DNA from 2 places in the Pseudomonas sp. VEM90 genome. Region 2 is predicted to be linked to the other one. Evidence: riboswitches for the same ligand, from Rfam matches in the RefSeq annotation. Region 2 holds a riboswitch; the other holds the start of a gene.
What was found. Region 2 has a riboswitch for thiamine pyrophosphate ahead of thiC (phosphomethylpyrimidine synthase ThiC). Riboswitches for the same ligand answer to the same signal wherever they lie in the genome.
Positions count from the first base shown of each region.

Region 1: linked by a shared signal. The riboswitch ahead of ACYCCG_RS14275 (TenA family protein) and the one ahead of thiC (phosphomethylpyrimidine synthase ThiC) in region 2 are both predicted to bind thiamine pyrophosphate.

Region 1 is NZ_JBTRAR010000013.1:61,750-65,161, reverse strand. Features, by position in the region: gene ACYCCG_RS14280 (Ig-like domain-containing protein) at 1-1,134, opposite strand, end outside; TPP riboswitch at 1,387-1,501, shown strand; gene ACYCCG_RS14275 (TenA family protein) at 1,580-2,227, shown strand; gene tenA (thiaminase II) at 2,224-2,889, shown strand; gene codB (cytosine permease) at 3,120-3,412, shown strand, end outside.
Region 2 is NZ_JBTRAR010000022.1:76,325-79,736, reverse strand. Features, by position in the region: gene ACYCCG_RS20090 (TolC family outer membrane protein) at 1-1,237, opposite strand, end outside; TPP riboswitch at 1,398-1,504, shown strand; gene thiC (phosphomethylpyrimidine synthase ThiC) at 1,659-3,412, shown strand, end outside.

The DNA.
Region 1 (3,412 bases), on a different contig from region 2:
TTGCACCGGCCAGCGGTAGTCGTAGTACTGGCCGGGGAAGAAGTACGCGTTGGCAAAGCCGTCGCTTTCGGCCGGGGAGTGGCCGTTGTGCTCGTGGGTCGAGATGGTATGCAGGCCAAAGCCACCGTTGGCCGACGGGTCAATCGGCAGGGCGTTGTAATGGCGCATCAGGATTGGCTGGCCGTAGCGCACCATCAGCAGCTTGGGCGGGAAAGTGCCGTCGAAGGTCCACAACGATTTGTGGTTTTGCAGCGGCATGTTTGGGTGGAAGCGTATGTCGATACCCTTGGTGGTGCCCAGCGTGGTCGGAATGTCGGAGGTCTGGTAGTACAGGCCTCCCGGGGCGAATTCACCGACGGCATAGTTGTGCAGTTGCTTGCGGTCGCGCAGACCGAGGTTGATGCGCGCACCGGCCTGGGCGGTCTTGAACGCTGCCTGCGGGTAGAACTCGTTCCAGCGCTGGTGCGACCAGCCTTTTCCTGGTGGCCGGCCTTCAGCGGGCGAGCCGACCGGCTGGCGGTTGAGGAACATCTCGATCTGCGCCTTCCATGGGTTGCGGTCCAGCACGTTGGCGTACTGGGTCGGGAACGGGTACAGGCCGGGTTGCTTGAGGAACGCTTCCAGTGCGCTGCCACTGGGTCCGCTGCGTGCCACCACGTTGGGGTCTTGCGCGGGGGCCGCGCCGAGGGTGGGGACCGGGAAGGTCAGATCGGGCGCCGGCGTGGTCGGGTCGAGCATCTCTGGCCCGAACTCTTCGAACAGCAACAGTTGCTGGGTGAAAGGTTGCGCACCGAACAACGGGCTGGGTTTGCCGTTGGTAGGGTACTTGTCCGACGTTTGCAGGGCAGGCGGCAGCACGTTGTCGGTGCGTACCGTGCTGCGGTCGCCATACACGCCATCGGTCAGCTCCAGCGCGCCCTCGTTGGCCTCGGGCAAGGTTTTCAGCTCAAGCAAGGCAGCGGTCGGGTCGTCCGGCTGGTCGGTGTAGGCCGACGGGTCGGTCGGCGGTGGCGGGCTGTTGTCGTCGAGGGGGGCTGCCATGGCCGTGATCAACCCCAGGCTGATAATCAGCGCAGTGACGGAGGACAGATGGAACGCGCGCCTGGACGCGTGGCTCATGGCGGATGTTTTCATTGGCTTAAGCCTCTGTTGCGGCCTTACGGCCTTAAGCCATCAATGGCGTTCTGCCCGTTAAATGGCCATGAGCAACAGCTATGCCAACAGATATTTCAGTAATGCTTTGACATACAAAACCTTGCAGCGCCTGGCGTGCACTAAACGATGGCGCGTCAAGAATGGGGGCAGATACCCATTAGCGGGTCACAATTGCCCACAGTTTGGGGAGTTGGAGAGTAGTGACAGGCGCGGCGCCCTCGGGTATACCTGAACGCCACCAAGGGGAGCCCGGCAATGGGCTGAGAAACCGCTGAACGCTACAGCGCGGTGACCCTTCGAACCTGATCCGGATCATGCCGGCGAAGGGATGGGGCTTGTAACCTGCCTTTTTGCCGGCCTCACTGCGAGGCCAGTCCATGCCAACTTTCAAGGTCTCGCTGTCACCCTCATCAAGGACAGCAACATGACCGAACGTTTCAGCCAGTCCCTGCGCCGCCAGTGCGAGCCGACCTGGTCGGCGGCCGTTGGCCACCGTTTCGTGACCCAATTGTGCGACGGCAGCCTGCCTGACCCGATCATGGTCAGCTACCTGGTTCAGGACCACCGTTTTCTCGACAGCTTCCTGACCCTGCTGGGCGCGGCGATCGCCACCGCTGACACGTTTGAAGCCCGCCTGCGCTTCGGCCGCTTTGCCGGGATGATCTCCAGTGACGAGAACACCTATTTCCTGCGTGCCTTCGAGGCCCTGGGTGTCAGCCCGGCGCAACGCAGTGAACCGGCCGATACCGCGCCTACCGCAGGTTTCAAGGCGATCATGCGCGAAGCGGCAGCCACCCGTTCCTATGCAGCGGCACTGGCGGTGCTGAACGTTGCCGAAGGCCTGTACCTGGACTGGGCGCTCAAGGCGCCGAAACCGATGCCGGACAACTTCGTCCATGCCGAGTGGATTACCCTGCACGACAACCCGGCGTTCCAGGCATTCGTCGCTTTCCTGCAGGCCGAACTGGACCGCGTCGGCCCGCAGGAGGCCGCATTGGCCAGTGACTTCTACCAGCGCACCGCGGCGCTGGAGCTGGCTTTCTTCGATGCAGTGTACCCGGAGGGCAAATGAGCATGGATATCTTCGAGCGCCTCAAGGCCGCCGCCACGCCACAATGGAACAGCTACGTAGACCATGACTTCGTGCGGCAGATGGGCGAGGGCACGCTGAGCGAGGAAGCGTTCCGAACCTACCTTGTGCAGGATTACCTGTTCCTGATCCAGTTCGCCCGCGCCTGGGCGCTGGCCGCCTACAAGAGCCGCCGCCCGACCGACATTCGCGCGGCGCAGGCCGGGCTGGCGGCGATCCTGGATGAAACAGAGCTGCACTTGCGCCTGTGCGCGCGCTGGGGCTTGACCCAGGCAGACATCGAAGCCGCGCCAGAGCACCAGGCCACGGTGGCATACACCCGTTACGTGCTGGACTGCGGCGCTGCCGGCGACCTGCTGGAGCTGCATGTGGCACTGGCACCTTGCGTGATCGGCTATGCCGAAATCGGCCGGACCCTGGCCGAGCGCATTGGCGACTTGAGCAATCACCCCTACCGCGAGTGGATTGGCGAGTATGCCGGGGAGGGCTACCAAGGGGTGGCCGCAGCAGCGCGCAAGCACTTGGACGAACTGGCAGCGCGCAGCATGACCGAGCAACGGTTCGCCGAACTGGCAGGGATTTTTGGCCAGGCCTCCAGCCTGGAGGCTGATTTCTGGCAGATGGGGCTGGACGGCATCGTGTAAACCGCCGTGGGCTGGGTGATTACTACCCAGCCTGAGCCTGCTTTGGTGCATGAACGCCTCAAAATAAGTCGTCCCGCACACTTCAAATCGTCAGGTCGCGGCTTTAATGTGCACAGTGCATATGGATTTCTGGGCGACCAGCCCGATTTTTCCGGGTGGCGGCGCAGTAAAAAAAGCGGCCCGCATATTGCTCTTTCTGCTCCCGACTACAAACCCGGAGCCCCCGTGCAATGAGCTCACCCAGCGAATTCCCCCTCAGCGAAGCCCCGCAGTCCGCCCGTAGGGGCCTGCTGCCGATCGCGATGGTCTTGTTCAGCTTCACCTTCTTTACCGGCACGATGTTCGCCGGCGGCAAGCTGGGCATGGCATTCAGTTTTGTCGACATGCTGTGGGTGGCTACCCTCGGCAACAGCCTACTGGCCTTGTATGCCGCAGTGCTGGCCTTCATCGCCTCGCGCAGCGGGCTGAACACCGTGCTGATGGGGCGCTTCTGTTTCGGTGAAGCGGGGAGCCGGCTCTCGGA
Region 2 (3,412 bases):
AGGTGTACAGCTGGCGCTGGGCATCAAGCACGTCGACGATGTTGCGGGTACCGACCTGGTAGCCGATTTCGGTGGCTTCCAGCGCGCTCTGGTTGGAAATGATCGACTGCTTGCGCGCCTGTACCTGTTCCACATCGGTGTTCACTGCGCGGTGCAGGTTGCGGGTGTTTTCCACGACCTGGCGGCGCAGGCTTTCACGCTGTTGCTCGCTCTGGCTCAGGCGCTGGTAAGCCTCGCGTACCTGCGAGCTGGTCAGGCCGCCGCTGTAGATCGGGATATTCAGTTGCAGGCCAACGCTGGTCTGCTCGACGTCGCCGCTGTAGCGCACCTCCAGTTGCGATGGGTTGGTGAAGCCAAGGCTGTCGTTGTCACCCTTCTGGTACTTGGCCACGGCATCCAGGGTCGGTGCATGCCCGGCCTTGCGCTGACGCAGGGTTTCTTCTGCGGCAGAAACCGCGTAGTTGGTGGCCAGCAGGTTGAGGTTCTGGCGCCCGGCGGTTTCGACCCAGGCCTTGGCATCGTTGGGCGTTGGCACTTGTACCGGCAGGCTATGCACCACGCCCTGGATAGAGGTGTACTCACGGTTGGTCAGGGTCACCAAGGCCTCGAAGGCATCCTGCACCTGGCGTTCGGCGATGATCCGGTTGGCGCGTGCAGTGTCATAACTGGCTTGGGATTGCAGCACGTCGGTCTTGTCCGAAAGGCCCACGTCGAAACGCTCGTTGGACTGGTCCAGCTGGCGCTTGAAGGCGGCTTCTTCTGCCTTGGTGGCGGCCAGGTTGTCCTGGGCGCGGAGGACGGCGAAGTAGTTTTGCGCGGTTTGCAGGATCAGGTTTTGCTCGGTCGCCGACAGCTCCAGGGCTGCCTGTTCGTTGACGGCTTCGGCGGCTTGCAGCTGGAACCAGCGATCTGCGCGGAAGATCGGTTGAGCCAGGGTCGCGCTCCAGGAGTTGCCGCTGCGATTGGACGTCATGGACGGCTCGTCCAGCTTGGTGCGGGTGTTCATCATCTCGGCACCGGCCGACAGGTTTGGCAGCAACCCGGCGCGGGCCTGCGGCACCACTTCGCGGCGCGCACCGTAATCGGCGCGTGCGGCAGCCAGGTCGGCGTTGTTGTCCACTGCCTCCTGGTAGACGCTGACCAGATCGGTCTTGACTGTCGAGGGCACGTCCGCTGCCCAGACCACTCCGTTGGACGCACAAGACACGGCTATCGCCAGTGAGAGTTTGCGCAGCATAGAGGCAATCCTTGTACGAAATTTAATTACTGAACTGTTGAGTATCGAGCGATGGGCCAGTGTAGTGCCATGCGCACCCGGCAACAATCGCTCGGTGTGCCTTTCATCATCCGCGCATTTACCTGCTTGGCTTTGCTGACCACTCCAGTCTAGACTGCGCATGTTCTTGTCGGGGTGCCTTGAAGCAAAGGCTGAGATCGCAGAGGTGCGGATCCCGTTGAACCTGATCAGGTTAGCGCCTGCGTAGGGAACAAGATTGCTCACCTTCCCGGGGAGCCTCTTGTGCCAGGTCCGGGATTGTCACAGCTGCATACAGCTTCAGGCACCCCCATATCCGGCACTGCACCCAAAGAGGGTGCGTCCGCGCGTTTCAGGTTCACCCCGACATTCCACTGCTAGGAAGCCGTCAGGAGAGCCTGTGATGACCAAACAAGAAAAAACGATCAACCTCAGCGAATCGGCACAAGTCGATCAGCAGTCCGTACAACCGTTCCCGCGTTCGCGCAAAGTGTATGTCGAAGGCTCGCGCCCGGACATCCGCGTTCCCATGCGTGAAATCAGCCTGGATGACACCCCGACCGATTTCGGCGGCGAGGCCAACGCCCCGGTGCTGGTGTATGACACGTCTGGCCCGTACACCGACCCCGACGTGATCATCGACGTGCGCAAAGGCCTGGCCGATGTGCGTTCGGCGTGGATCGAAGCCCGCGGTGACACCGAGCGCCTGGAAGGTCTGAGCTCCGACTTCGGCCAGCAGCGCCTGAACGATGCAGAGCTGGCCAAGCTGCGTTTCGCCCATGTGCGCAACCCGCGTCGTGCCAAGGCCGGCGCCAACGTCTCGCAGATGCACTATGCCCGTCAGGGCATCATCACCGCCGAAATGGAATACGTGGCCATCCGCGAAAACATGAAGCTACAGGAGGCCCGCGCCGCCGGCCTGCTGAATGAGCAACATGCCGGCCACAGCTTCGGTGCCAACATCCCGAAAGAAATCACCCCGGAATTCGTTCGCCAGGAAATCGCCCGTGGCCGCGCGATCATTCCGGCCAACATCAACCACCCGGAAGTCGAGCCGATGATCATCGGCCGCAACTTCCTGGTGAAGATCAACGGCAACATCGGCAACAGCGCCCTGGGATCCTCGATCGAGGAAGAGGTGGCCAAGCTGACCTGGGGCATCCGCTGGGGCTCGGACACGGTCATGGACCTGTCCACCGGCAAGCACATCCACGAAACCCGCGAGTGGATCATTCGCAACTCGCCGGTGCCGATCGGTACCGTGCCGATCTACCAGGCCCTGGAAAAGGTCAACGGTGTGGCAGAAGACCTGACCTGGGAACTGTTCCGCGACACCCTGATCGAGCAGGCCGAACAGGGCGTGGACTACTTCACCATTCACGCTGGTGTGCTGCTGCGCTATGTACCCCTGACCGCCAAGCGCGTCACAGGCATCGTCAGCCGTGGTGGCTCGATCATGGCCAAGTGGTGCCTGGCGCACCACAAGGAAAACTTCCTGTACACCCACTTCGACGAAATCTGCGAAATCATGAAGGCCTACGACGTCAGCTTCTCGCTGGGCGACGGCCTGCGCCCTGGCTCGATTGCCGACGCCAACGACGCCGCGCAATTCGGTGAGCTTGAAACCCTCGGCGAGCTGACCAAGATTGCCTGGAAGCACGACGTGCAATGCATGATCGAAGGCCCCGGCCACGTGCCGATGCAGTTGATCAAAGAGAACATGGACAAGCAACTGGAGTGCTGCGACGAGGCGCCGTTCTACACCCTCGGCCCACTGACCACCGACATCGCGCCGGGTTACGACCACATCACCTCGGGCATTGGTGCGGCGATGATCGGCTGGTTCGGTTGCGCCATGCTCTGCTACGTCACGCCGAAGGAGCACCTGGGCCTGCCGAACAAGGACGACGTCAAGACCGGCATCATTACCTACAAGATCGCCGCGCATGCCGCCGACCTTGCCAAGGGCCACCCGGGTGCACAGATTCGCGACAACGCCTTGTCCAAGGCGCGTTTCGAGTTCCGTTGGGAAGACCAGTTCAACCTGGGCCTCGACCCGGACACCGCCCGTGCTTTCCACGACGAGACCCTGCCCAAGGAATCGGCCAAGGTCGCGCACTTCTGCTCGATGTGCGGGCCGAAGTTCTGCTCGATGAA